3 regions of the Desulfosarcina sp. BuS5 genome follow, and region 2 is predicted to be linked to each of the others. Evidence: riboswitches for the same ligand, from Rfam matches in the RefSeq annotation. Region 2 holds a riboswitch; each other region holds the start of a gene.
What was found. Region 2 has a riboswitch for cobalamin ahead of BuS5_RS13200 (TonB-dependent receptor). Riboswitches for the same ligand answer to the same signal wherever they lie in the genome.

Region 1: linked by a shared signal. The riboswitch ahead of BuS5_RS08505 (TonB-dependent receptor plug domain-containing protein) and the one ahead of BuS5_RS13200 (TonB-dependent receptor) in region 2 are both predicted to bind cobalamin.
Region 3: linked by a shared signal. The riboswitch ahead of BuS5_RS01355 (hypothetical protein) and the one ahead of BuS5_RS13200 (TonB-dependent receptor) in region 2 are both predicted to bind cobalamin.

The regions. Positions count from the first base shown of each region.
Region 1 is NZ_CP087952.1:1,709,341-1,714,123, reverse strand. It holds gene BuS5_RS08510 (FmdE family protein) at 1-630, opposite strand, end outside; gene BuS5_RS08505 (TonB-dependent receptor plug domain-containing protein) at 642-2,696, opposite strand; cobalamin riboswitch at 2,896-3,075, opposite strand; gene BuS5_RS08500 (carbon-nitrogen hydrolase family protein) at 3,307-4,783, opposite strand, start outside.
Region 2 is NZ_CP087952.1:2,680,358-2,685,140, forward strand. It holds gene gap (type I glyceraldehyde-3-phosphate dehydrogenase) at 1-679, shown strand, start outside; gene tpiA (triose-phosphate isomerase) at 744-1,502, shown strand; gene secG (preprotein translocase subunit SecG) at 1,524-1,862, shown strand; tRNA gene BuS5_RS13195 (tRNA-Leu) at 1,882-1,968, shown strand; cobalamin riboswitch at 2,048-2,236, shown strand; gene BuS5_RS13200 (TonB-dependent receptor) at 2,379-4,382, shown strand; gene BuS5_RS13205 (adenosylcobinamide amidohydrolase) at 4,464-4,783, shown strand, end outside.
Region 3 is NZ_CP087952.1:277,962-282,744, reverse strand. It holds RNA gene rnpB (RNase P RNA component class A) at 1-1, shown strand, start outside; gene BuS5_RS01365 (HPr family phosphocarrier protein) at 24-1,331, shown strand; gene ispD (2-C-methyl-D-erythritol 4-phosphate cytidylyltransferase) at 1,440-2,129, shown strand; cobalamin riboswitch at 2,134-2,423, shown strand; gene BuS5_RS01355 (hypothetical protein) at 2,595-2,855, shown strand; gene BuS5_RS01350 (sirohydrochlorin cobaltochelatase) at 3,030-3,914, shown strand; gene BuS5_RS01345 (FecCD family ABC transporter permease) at 3,999-4,783, shown strand, end outside.

The DNA of each region.
Region 1 (4,783 bases), 970 kb from region 2:
TACCATGGTATTAAGTATGCTCCAGTTTTTTTCTTTTTCCCGGGGTGAAGCATTGCCTTGTAATATTTTTTTTGAAATTTTTTTTATTTTTTTTATTTTTTTTTCAGGAATGAGTTTAAATTTATTATAAACTCCTTTTACTGCTTTTCCTGTATCTTTGCGTTGAAACACCATTACATATTGACCGTATTTTTTTGGTTTTAAAGAAGGATCAATCACCAGGTCGCAAGCATTGATTTCACCACGGCCGTAAAGCGGACGTACTCCTGTGATGTATGAGGTAACCTCCATAAGCTCAGTGGCAGCAGCCGTTGCGGAAACACGGATTTGCCCACGTTGAGGGATGCTGTTCGGATAAAGAGCATCCATGGCCTTTTTTGTAAGCATATATCCGGCAGCCATGCTGGGACAGATACGACCACTGTAAAGAGCCACATCTGTCAATTTAATGGTAAGCATGTTTGCCCCTTCGGGCATTGAACCTGCCATCACGGCCATGGGATCAATGATCAGAATTTCAGGCGCCTGACTGTAAAATTCAGGCCATGGATTGGCAGCCATGGAATAAACAGTTGTTGATATTGCTGATAACGCAATTGCAATTATTGTTAATAGACATTTTTTTAACATAATAAATCCTTTTAAAATTCAATCTTGAGGCCGGCCAGGATATTCAGGCCGGGGCAAGGACTATGGTTATCTTTCACTTTCAGATGCTCATGATATTGTTTATTAAAAAGATTTTCAACATTTAAGGTAAGGGTAATATTTTCAAAATAACCGGCAGGGAGTTTCATTCCGCTTCTTATATTGAAAACGGAATAGCCTGCTGTATCATCCTCCCAGGGAGCCGTGTGATCCTGCTTGTCAAAAATCTGTGCTTCCAGTTCCAGCCAGTATTTTTTCTTGCCATTCTCCAAATGAAACCTTACACCTGCCAAACCATTTAAAGGCGGAATATCTATTAAATAGTCATCGTTCTCAGTATCTTCACCTGTAACGTAGGCCAGGTTGCCGAAAAGCGTCATCCATTCGAGAAGATCATATTCGGAGGAAGCTTCAAAACCATAGAGTTCCGCATCGGCTATATTGATATAGATTTCTTTTTTCTTGCCCATCCAGAAGTCATTGGGAAATATTTTTGCACTTATAAGGTCTTTGACCTGATTGTAATAAATATTAAACATGCCTCTGAATCTCTGATAATTCAGTTTAACGCCAAGGTCAAAATTATATGATTGTTCCGGATCAAGCTCCGGGTTTCCATAATAAGCCGTTGTTGCTCCCCAGCGGATGGCATACAGCTCCATAATCGTAGGCGCCCTGAATCCTGAGTTGGCATTGGCCGTAAGATGAATATTGGGGGTCAATGCGTATAACAGCCCAAGATTATAAGTAAATGCATCGAATTTTTCATCCGACACCTCAATATTATCCAATGTTTCTACAGGCCCTCCCGGGGTATATTTTACAACTTTAAACGGCAAGTCCTTGCTGGACGTTTCAATATGATCATATCTAACTGCAAGGGTCAGGGTGGTTTTATCACCAATGAAAATTTCATCCTGGGCAAAAATGCCATACAAATCAGTTTCTGCATCGGGTATCGGTTCAAAATCCAGATTTAGTGCTTGCGCATCATTTGCAATTTTAAAGCTCTTTAAGGTTTCGTCTGAGTTTGATGTTTCATGTGAATAAGTAAAACCTGTAAGCAGCCTTTGGTTTCCCTTTATATTAATAAAGTTATGCATGTTGACACCGCTTGAGTGTGTATTAACATGGCTTGTTTTCAAAGAATACATCGGCTTGGCATCTGAAAAGGCCTTTCCCTCAACTCTTCTTTCCTGCTCTGTATGGAAAGCATCAAAATGGATGGAATCAAAAAAACCTATATTTTTTCCATCATAGGCTAATTTATAGGTCTGGTTATCATATTCGGTATAACGGAAATAAGGAGAATCCGGTTTAAACGTAACTCCCATATCATCAATCTCATTATCCCTTATGGTCAAGGTTACAAAATGATCCGGATTAAAATAATAATGGGATTTCAAATCAAAAGACTGGTTTTTAAATTGTGAATTATTTACATCATCTCTATTGCCATCCTCATAATTATCATTGTCCCGGCCCGCAGCGCTCAGCATAAAATCAAATCCGTATCCGCCTCCGCTCAAGCGGTATCTGCCGTACCAGCCTTCGTTAACTGAAGAATAGAGGCCTTCCGCTGAATTGCTGAAAGTCCATTCATCCTTAAGCGCAAAAGAGGGCTTTTTGGTAATGATATTTATCACGCCCCCTAAAGCATCGGTGCCATACAAGACCGAAGCAGGGCCTTTTATTACTTCTATTCTTTCAATTTCTCCCATATCAATAATAGGAGCCATCGGATCTGATTGCCTCCAGATATTATTGCTTTCCCGAACTCCATCAATCAAAACAAGTGTCCGGCTCAGACCTAATCCCCTGACGGTGGGAATGGTTGTCCATATCCCCGATGTTGACATGGAAACACCTGGCAGTCTTTGTAAAACCTGTCCCGGAGTTGTTGGTGTGTTTTTCTCAATTTCCCCTGATGTAACCACCTCCATAGGCGCTGCCACATCAAATACTTTTTTTTCATCTTTGGTGGCGCTTACCACCATTTCGTCCATGACATAAGCCTGCTCACCCGCAAAGACGTCAGCAATTATCATGGTACTGATGACTCCGCTGAAATATAAAATTTTCAACCAATTACCACACATACTTGCCTCCTTAATAATTGTGAAAAATTAAACCTGTACCCTGAAACAAAAAATCCCGAAGTCCGGTTAATAAACCAGGCTTCGGGATTCCCATCTTTACCCGATAGCTTATGTTCGGTTCTTACTATTCCCCTTAAAAACCAAACCTATATTCTGTATATCATGAGCAGGTCTTCTGACTTCCGGATCATCCTACTTCCTGCGCCTTCCCGGAATTTATCCAGTGGCCGATTGCAGGTTTCGTTCCCGGTTACAGAGGTGGGTCCGTCCCCGATTCACACGAGGTTCCCTATTAATTCAACACGAAACTCAAGATAAAAAAACGCCCAAATATTATAGGCTATATATTTTACAATATTTTTATAACAAATATCTGTAATTTTGTAAAATAATTTAATAGGATGCGGCTAAGCGGCATAAAGCAGCTTTTTACGAGTGCATCAAAATTAAATTAAGTCCTTAACTTAAGTCAAGTTTATCAGCCAGGCGCGATTTAAGGAATCTCCCATAGGGCTCGATAAAAAATAACTTGGCATTTTTGCATCTTTGCATCCCAACTTCACCCGCCGGCGCCTAAAATCAGCTCAAAATCGACCCTGTCCTGAAAACTTTTTTTCCTGGTTTTGACCGTATCAATTTCGCATGAAAATATTCCAGTACCCTTGAATAATTTTTTTTTCCATAGCAGGTGCCCCTCTGGCGGCATATAAAACGCTGCCCCGTTATTGGCGCAAACAGCCACGGCAATATTTTCGGTGGTTTTAATTCTTGCTGAAAGTCTCTTTTTAAAATCAAGCTGATCCAGGGGCAAGAGAACCAGATCACACCCGGTCTTGGCCAGCGCAAGGGCAAGCTCCGGATGTTTAAAATATTCAAAAGGGACTATTGCAATTTTGGCTGTTCCGGATTTAATAACAGGAAAAGGAATTTCGGTATTCTGCCCGGAATCTCCAATAGTATATTTCAGGATTTCATCATAGGTAACCAGGATATAATCTACCAAACCCTTGCTGCGTTTTACTGCAACTGCAAAGCCGGTTTGATATTTTTCAGCCAGTCTTTTCACTTTGCTCAAATTAAAATCACCGGCGTTCATTTCCGGCAGCAGATAAAAAATCGGGCCTTTATTTCTATATTTTACCATATTCTTTTCAATCGATGCCGCGTCAAATTTTCCATCTTCAGGCACAACAAGTTCAAGATTCAAGGTTCCGGGCTGCGGAAGTTCATAATAATCCGTCAGATCACTGACAAGCCGGCGGTCAAGATAGATTGACCGGTAAAACAATAGGTTCCGCTTTGCCAGAATAGTTTGCCGTTTAATTCCTGCAAGTTTTCCGTTTTTATCAAGAGGAATTTCAGCCATAAATAAACGGGAATCTTCATGCCTCCCTTCAAAAAGAAGATCACCTGCCGGATCAAAAAGATATGAGGCCGATTTACGGCAATCCATTACAAGATCTTGCCCGGTGCGGTTGCATGCAGCCAGGAAAAATCCGTTTTCCATAGCTCTGGCACGCCATAAATCTCCGGGATCAAGATCACCCGGCGGCCAGTTAGCAGGTACCAGCAGCAGGTCAACACCTTTTAAAGCCATGGAACGGGGCAACAGGCCATAATAAGTATCAGAGCAAATCAGCAGCCCTACCCTGCCCCAGCGTGTATCAAAAAAACCCTTCTGGTCCGCGCGGCCAGGACATGACCAGCGTGATTCAGCATTTATCTTTCTATAGGTGCATATCCGGCGGCCGGCCGGATCAATAACAATGGCGCTGTTGTAATAAATCCATGTTGCGTCATCACGTTCTGCCAGGCCGATTATAATATAGGCGCTATGCGCCTTTGCTATCTCAGATAAAGAGGTCAGCAGGCAATCGTCTTTTGATATTGCATATTCGGCAATATCATCCCTGGATGAAAAAGAATATCCGGAAACCGCCAGTTCAGGATTTAAAATCAGATCAGCGCCCCGGTTGGCTGCTTTCCGATTCAACTCAATAATATTTTGGCGGTTTGCCTCCAAATTCTTGTGCCGG
Region 2 (4,783 bases):
CCTTACCGCCGGCGCACGTAAAGTTATAATATCAGCGCCTGCACCCGATCCGGATATCACTATAGTCATGGGTGTGAATTCGAACCAATATAATCCCGGAGAGCACAATATTATTTCCAACGCATCATGCACTACTAATTGCCTTGCACCGGTTGCAAAGGTCTTGCTTGAACAATTCGGCTTAAAATGCGGCCTTATGACAACCATTCATTCATACACCGGGGATCAACGCCTTCTTGATTTTCCGCACAAGGATCTTCGCAGAGCCCGTGCAGCCGCTCTTTCAATGATTCCAACCACCACAGGCGCCGCCAAAGCGGTTGCACTGGTTCTTCCCGAATTGAGCGGCAAACTCAACGGACTTGCCATTCGAGTACCTACTCCAAATGTATCTATCGTAGACCTCGTGGCAAGTATCGAAAAAACAGGGGTCACCGTAACAGATGTTAATGATGCATTAAAAGAAGCTTCGGAAGGAGCCCTTTCCGGTATACTCGGTTATAGTGAGGCCCCCCTTGTATCAACAGATTTTAACGGAAATTCATTATCTTCAATTGTTGATGCGCCGACTACTTATGTTGTAGATGATATGGTTAAAGTTCTTTCCTGGTATGATAATGAAACAGGATACTCAACAAGGATGGTTGATCTGGCAGCTATGATAGGTGCACAGCTTTAAATTTTTGTAACTGTTCATGGTGAACTGTTGACTGTTTACAATTTTTTTTAATGGAGAGCATATAATGAACATACGCAGGCCTCTTATCGCCGGAAACTGGAAGATGTTTAAAACTTGTTCCGAGGCGGTAGAAACGGCGAAGCACCTTGTTACACGTGTGGATGATGTTACTGATGTTGATGTTATGATTGCACCTGCTTTTATAGCACTGGCACAGGTTGCGGATATTGTCAAAGGAAGCAAGGTCTCTCTTGGCGCGCAAAATCTTTTCTGGGAAAAAGAAGGAGCCTTTACAGGTGAAATTTCTCCGCATATGATTGTATCTACAGGATGCAAATATGTTATTATCGGCCATTCCGAGCGCAGGCAATTTTTTGAAGAAACAGATGAATCTGTAAATAAAAAAATTAATGCTGCTGTAAAAAACGGAATAGAACCGATTCTTTGTGTTGGCGAATCTGAAAAAGAACGGGAATCAAATGAAACGTTTTCCGTACTTGACAAACAGATAACAAAAGGGTTACAAGGATTGTTTACAGATAATCTTAAACATTTGACTATAGCATATGAACCGGTTTGGGCAATCGGAACAGGAAAGACCGCAACCGATGAGCAGGCCCAGGAGGTTCACTTGTTTTTACGTTCCTTGATAGAAAAAAAATTAGGAAATAAATTTGCTGAATCTATAAAGATATTATATGGCGGAAGCGTCAAACCGGACAATATTACTTCACTGATGTCTATGCCTGACATAGACGGCGCTCTTGTTGGAGGCGCAAGTCTTGACGCTGAAACCTTTAGTAAAATAGTTCACTTTTTATAGTATTCCGGGAAAGAGTATAGAATGGGAATTCTACTAACCATTGTTCATGTTATTGTATGCATCGCGCTAATACTGATTGTACTTTTGCAGACAGGTAAAGGCGCAGACATGGGAGCAGCTTTCGGAGGTGGTTCCAGCCAGACACTTTTCGGTAGTTCAGGAGCATCAACCTTTTTGGGCAAAGCAACAACAATTGTGGCGGTTGTTTTTATGATTACCTCGGTTGGGCTTGCATATATGGTTAGTAACAAAACCGAAAAATCTATAATACTCGACACAACAACGCCCATAGAGGAGAAAGCACAGACTCCCGTTCCCGAGAGTAAGACTCCTGCGGCTGAACCTGTCAAAACAGAGTGATATCATAATACTATATTGTGCCGAAGTGGTGGAATTTGGTAGACACGCTATCTTGAGGGGGTAGTGGGCTACGCCCGTGCCGGTTCAAGTCCGGCCTTCGGCACCACCTATGCAGTTCTTCTGCGCTTTCTGCCACCTTCCTTTCTTCCCTGCTTTTTTGTTGACTTTTTCCCATACATTATATTATTTTATTTATAAATTCAGGTGCTCATAATGAGCTTAAGAGGGAACTCCGTTAAATTCGGAGACGAGCCCGTCGCTGTAATCGGGGACGAACACCGCTGTTTAATGCCACTGTCCGATCATTGGATGGGAAGGCGCGGTCAGTAGGTTGATCCGAGAGTCAGAAGACCTGCCTGAATAAGTAAGTATTGCATGCCTTCGTGGAAAAAAGGCAAAGCAAATAAGATCTATCAGGATAAAAAGGGAAATCCCCAGATCGTAAACCAACGGTCTGGGGATTTTTTTTTGCCCGGCCGGAAATACAAATTTTTCAGAAGAAGGAGAAAGGAAAAAATGAAAAAAAAGTATTTTATATTTTTAATTTGTATGGTTATGCTGCTCCCTGGTTTAACCCAGGCAAAAGATGAAGAGCCGGTATCAACTTTAGACGAAATGGTGGTTACAGCCAGCCGGGTTCCGGAAAAGAAAAAGGATCTTACCACAAATGTAACTATTATTGATGAAAATGATATTAAACTTTCCGCAGCAAAAGATTTAGGCGATCTGTTGTCCGAAAAAGCCGGGGTATATATTAGAAAATATCCAGGTAATATGACTAGTATTGGTTTACGTGGTTTCAGAACTGAAACTCACGGTAACGACCTGAAAGGTAATGTGTTAATATTGCTAAACGGCCGCAGGGCAGGCACTGGCAATGCTGCCAAAATTATGACAAAAAATATCGAAAGAGTCGAAATAATACGTGGTCCGGCCGCCGTTCAATACGGTTCGGCAGCCATGGGCGGCCTTGTAAATGTTATTACTAAGCAGGGTAAGGATAAACCCACTTTTTTTGCTGAAGGATTGTTGGGAAGTTATGGATATGAAGAGGGAAGCGCCGGTTTTTCAGGAAAAATAGAAAATTTTGATTTTTCAGGCAGCTTCACCAGAACAACCAAAGATGATTATGATATTAGCGATGGAGATAAATATGATAATACCGGTTATGATGAAAAAACAAATTGCAGTTTAAATCTCGGATATGAGTTTTTGCCCGGCAACCGTATTGGAATGATATACACTTCATTTGATGCGGATAAAACAGGTTCTCCATATTATTTTATAAATCCTGACCCTGATAATTATGCAGATAATGTGAATAAATCTATTGATTTTATTTATGATGGCACAACTGCAGATGAACTTTTTTCATGGAAAGCCAGATATTTTAATGGAGAAGACGATTATAAATATACATATGTAGATCCTCTTTATCCATCTATTTCCAACAATAATTATGACCAGGAAGGTGCTCAAGGGCAAGTTACTTTAGATTTAGAAAATTTTTCTACAACAATAGGTGTTGATTGGCTAAATTATGACTATAAAAATAGTGACACCAATAGTTTTAATGTAGCTCTTAAGTCTAATTACGAAAATACTGCCGGTTTTATGCTGGCCAAACTTAAGTTGTTTGATAAAAAATTAATTATTTCAGGTGGGCTAAGATATGATGAATATGATCTTGAGTTTAAACAAACTGATAAAAACGATGATAATGATGATAATTGGACACCAAGCATTGGATTAGCATATCTGGTTAATGATTGTTTAAAAATCAGAGCAAATTATGCTGAAGCCTTTGTTATGCCTGCTGCCAATGAAATGGCAGGAAAGTATACTTACTGGTATGGTAGTTATATCGGCAACCCGGATCTTGATCCTGAAAAAAGCAAAACCTATGAAGCTGGTTTTGACTTTTCTTATAGCAGTTTTAATTTATCTATAACTTATTTCTATACTGATTTCAAAGATAAAATTGAGGAAGCTTATATTCCTGGAGATCCTGATTTTACCAAATCATTTTATAATATAAATGATGCCACTATTTCGGGATTTGAAGGCGAATTTTCTTTTAACTTAGGAACATTCTTTGATTTAAATTTAGAATTAAAACCATATTGTAATATTACTTACCTTGATGAATATGAATCTGACGACGCTCCTGCCGGAGAAACTCATAAAGAGCTTAAATATACATCTGATATTACAGCCTCATATGGTATACTTTTTAACGATTTAAACGGATTATCAGCTAATTTAAATTTTTCATATACAGGCAAGCAGAATATTGATGATCGTGTGTATGGATCATGGCCATCATACCCGATAATTGAAAAGGGTGGATTTACTGTTGCCAATATTACAATAAGTAAAAAAATCTATGATTTTTCCCAGTACGGCAAACTTACCTTAAAAGGAGAGATAGAAAATCTCTTCGACAAAGACTACGCTTATGTCCAGGGGTATCCGATGCCCGGCAGAAGCTTTTATATCGGTTTAAGATACGATTATTAATATTGTTATAAGGAGGGAGGTGCCGATTTTATCACACCTCCCTCTTTTTGATTATCGAAAAAAATCCCGCAAGGACATCAAATGAAATACAGAAAAATTTTCTTAACTCTCATTATAATACTCTTTTTTTATGCGAGCGCGGCATTCCCCTACCCTTTCTCCTTTACTGATCATGCCGGTAATAAAACCACAATTACAGCCAGACCTTCCAATGTTGTTTCACTTGTGCCGTCGGTGAGTGAAATAATCTGTAAAATAGGCGCGGCTGATGTCCTTAAAGGTGTTACATGGCACAGTACGCTGCCCCCGGAAATCGCAAAAAAAGATGTCATCGGGGGCTTTTTTTCACCAAGCCTGGCTAAAATAGAAAATATTCAACCGGATATTATTTTCGCAGCCCG
Region 3 (4,783 bases), 1.7 Mb from region 2:
CGTTTCATCAAGGAACGTCATAAATGACAAAAAATCACTTCACCAATATATCTTTTAAAGAAAAAACAAAGATCTTTTCAGAAGAATACCTGAAATGTTGTCTGTATATTTCTAATTTTGACATATCTCAATTTATATTTACGGAAAAACTCTTGCTCAAACTTGTCAGCTCATCTCAGATCCTTGAGGATTTCCTTGATTTTCACGGTGCCAGAAACAGTAAAAAGTGGTATTTTTACAGGGAGCTTACAGCTGCTGTAAGGCATTTAAGCCGTGGAAGCCTATATCAGAAACACATCTCAAAACGTTTAGATTTTTATATACTCGATAATGTAGAAGAGTTCAGAAAAGAAGGTTATACTACGCTAGATTTTTTAACTCAGACCTTAATCGATCTTGCACCTGTAATAATCGACGAGGCTCGCAGGCTTAACATACCAATCCCTGAAAACAGCTTTGAGCCCTCAGATTTTCCCAGCATTGTCACAAACGAGATTCTGGATTACGATATTGATGATGCAGACAGAGATCAACAGAAAAAAAATATTGTAAAAATAGCGAGTGACTTTCTTCAAATCATACGGGAATTTGAGCCATGGGAATCTTATGGGCCGCGAACGTTAGAGGAGATCAAAGAAATTGTTCCGGAAAAGGTTAATGAGGTGCTTGTAGGCCGCTTTGAGATGACGATTCACAATTTACAGTCCTCATTTGACACATATGTAATACACGGTGGTCTCAGGTTCGGAAACGAAAAATTTAAAAAATTACGCGGAATTTTTTCCGTTGTGTTTCACCTTCTCCAAACAACCAGCCGGCTCTTACATTTCTATGAACGGCATCTGTACGATGCCGGGTATAAAAATATTTATAAACATGTTCAGGGCCTCCTTTCCGACATTATCGATCCTGACGCATTAATAGACCGCACCATAAACTATGGTCTTTTTTATACCTGTTATTTCCTTTCCGCCGGTAAAAAGATAGCCAAGGAAATACTTAATGAAAATATAGAAAAATCTTCCATAACTGTCGGAGTGCCGGTGGAACTCGGCTTTCACAGCAGACCAAGCATGATGGTTGCTAAAATTGTGCAGCATTACGGCGGTAATGTAGAAATGTGTGTGGGAAATGATAGATTTGACGCCGGCAGCGTGCTTGATATACAGTGGGCTGGGGGTAAAATACAAAAAGAAAATATTGAGGAAGTCACCTTTCAAGGAGATGTGCGCTCTCTACATGATATTAAAATTCTTGCCCGTGTCAATTACGGGGAAGACTCCATGGGAAAGGGGATACCTCTTCCGAATGAATTAAAGCATCTGAGATAGCTATAAATTTTTAGATAATTAATTGCACAAGGCCAGAGGGAGGAAGGCGTATTGTAATACTCCGACGACCGATAACGCAGTGAAATTATTTATGTGGAAATTTATATTATGGTTTCAGCAATAATAGTCGCAGCAGGCCGGGGCATCAGGATGCAGAGTACCCGGCGCAAACAATACATTGAAATTGCCGGCATACCCATATTATCTCACACTCTGCGAGCGATTGATGCATGCGATTCGGTAAATGAAATCATCCTGATAGTCCCTGGGGAAGATATTGATTACTGTTATAACAATATAATCAGCAGCACAAATCTTTCAAAAAAAATCAGACTGGTTGCCGGAGGAGCTGAAAGGAGCGACTCTGTATATAACGGCATACTTGCTGTAAAGGATTTTAATAGTTTAGTGCTTATTCATGACGGAGTCCGCCCCTTTATCCGTCCTGAAGAGATTGATGCCTGTATATCCGCAGCAGAAGATTCCGGGGCAGCCATTCTGGCCGTGCCTGTTAATGATACCTTAAAGAGTGTTGATGATTCCGGAATTATAGATAAAACTCTGCCAAGGGAGAGAGTCTGGCTTGCACAAACTCCGCAGGTTTTTAAATATTCCATCATAAAAGATGCTCTATATAATGCAATTAAATCGAATTATTCAGGAACAGATGATGCCTTCTTTGTGGAACATATGGGAAAAAAAGTTAAAATTCTTAAGGGCAGCAGGTTAAATATAAAAATAACGACTAGGGAGGATCTTCAATTGGCTCAAGCAATAATTACCTTGACAGAAACATGAATCAAACATAAAGTTAATTAAAGGTGCTTTTATAAAGCTTAAAAGGGAATCTCGTATAGATTTTCAGATAATTAATTACACAAGGATAGAGGGAGAAAGGCGTATTGCAATACTCCGACGACCGATAACGTAGTGAAATTATTTATGTGGAAATTTATAGAAGCGAGAGTGGTCCCGCCGCTGTAATCGGGGACGAAATCTGCATATGCCACTGTCTGATTAGAATCGGATGGGAAGGCGCAGTGATTAGAATGATCCGAAAGCCAGAAAACCTGCCTTTAATGATAGATAGTTTATTCTGCGGTGAAACAGAATAAATGATAAGCAAAGGGCCGATAAACTGGGTAAAGCCCTTCAAGCCGTATAATGGTTTGAAGGGCTTTTTTTATTTCAAGGTGCAATACCGCCCGTCCCGGCCCTTTAACGCGGGACCTCCGAAAAATTTATGAAAGGGGGTGAATCTTGATGAAAACAGGAATAATAGTATATATCGCCGGCAGTGATTTGCCGGATAATGCTGTCGATCATAAAACAGCCGTCAGCAATCTTAACATTGAAGCTGACAGGCTTGAATTTGTATCAGCCACATCCGGCCACTTTGATATAAGCGATGCCTGGTGGTCCCTAACGGTTAAAGGTATGCAAAGAATTATATGCAAACTGGCCGAGTTCACCAGTTTAGGAGACCTTAAGCTGACCGGGCGCGAGCTCAGATTGTGCGGGTAACTTTTCCGGCATTACCCATAGGGTTTCGTCTACATAATTTCACTGCGTATCGGTAAAAACCTTCGGTCGACGTACCACCAGTACGCCTTCTCCAGGTTTTTACCTCTATCCTTGTGAAATTAATTATTAATCGATAAAAAATATTTTCTTTCTTTGGGAGGAATAAAATAAAAAATGAACAGTAAAAGAATTATCCAAGCCGCAGTTCTTATCGTAATCCTTGCCTTTGTCTGTATCTCGGCGCATGCACACGGCGACAACCGTCCCATGAAAAAAGGAATTCTGCTGGTAGCCTTTGGATCAAGCATACCTGAAGCGCAGGTATCTTTTAAAAACATCGACAACAAGGTCAAAGCCGCCTATCCTGGGATACCTGTGCGCTGGGCATTTACATCTTCCATTATACGCCATAAACTTGCAAAACAGGGTAAAAATCTCGATTCCATTGCAATAGCCCTTTCAAAAATGATGGAAGAAAATTTTACGCATGTGGCTGTACAGTCACTCCATACTATCCCGGGTGAAGAATATAATGACCTGATTGCGACAATCTCGGCCTTCAAACATATTCCCGGCGGATTTGATAGAATTATTGTTGGGCAACCCCTTATATCAAAACAGGAGGATATGGAAAAAGTTGCAGATGCCATTATTCAGAATATCCCCAAGGAGAGAAAAAAGAAAGATGGAGTGGTTTTGATGGGACACGGCACTCCGCACCCGGCCAATGCATTTTACGCGGCCATGGCCTATAATCTTCAACAGAGTGACTCGAATATAATTGTAGGGACAGTGGAAGGGAGCCCGACAATTGACGACGTAAAAAAGATGCTGCTTGCAAAAAAGATAAAAAAAGCATATTTAATACCATTTATGTCAGTCGCTGGCGATCATGCCAGAAACGATATGGCAGGTGATGAAGATGATTCATGGAAATCTATTCTAACTAAAGCCGGGATCAAATGTGTGCCTGTTCTTAAAGGTTCGGCTGAATTCGATAATATTGTCGATATCTGGGTTGACCATCTGGAGTTGCCTTTGGAACATTTTAACCATTAAGACAAAATATAACCCCTAACAAATAGAACCGGAATACTGAGCTATTGCCGGTTCTTTCTATTTTAATTGAGCGTTCATTCACAAATGACTTTAAACAAATTAAGAAAAACAGTCACAAGTTCAACCGGCGTCCATTTATTTTTACTTGGAATTTTTCTGTTTACAGCCATTATTGTATCATCCGGATCAGGTTATATTAATATAAACTTTGCAGATGTTTTCAAAATTATTGCTTCCAAAATTACCGGAAACAGGGATTTGCTTGAAGAAATGAACAAAATTTTCCCGGTAATAGTTCTTGATGTGCGTCTGCCGAGAATCTTAACTGCTTCCATTGTCGGCGCCGGCTTATCCATATCAGGGGCAGTATTTCAAGGGATACTCTTAAATCCCCTGGCAGACCCTTACACCCTGGGAGTATCCGCAGGAGCGGCTTTTGGCGCTTCGATTGCTATCCTGTTTAACATCAATCTTTTTACGATAGGCCTCTCCTCCTGTTCAGTGCCTGTTTTTGCCTTTGCCGGGGCCATTGCGACCCTTTTTTTTGTTATTTTTCTGGCCTCTTCAAACAGCTCGGCAACAAGGCCGGGGCTCTCTTCAAACAACCTGATCCTTTCCGGAATTATTGTTGCGGCAATATTGTCTGCCGGAATCAGTTTTTTGAAATATCTGGCTGATGAGCAGGTCTCTATTATAATCTTCTGGCTGATGGGGAGCTTTGCGTCGAGCGGATGGCTGGATATACAACTGACCCTGCTGTTTGTATGCGCAGGTTTTTTAGTATCCTTTTTTTTTGCCAGAGATCTCAACCTGATGGCCCTGGGTGACAGGACAGCTTCCTCGCTGGGCGTGGACACAAAAAAGGTAAC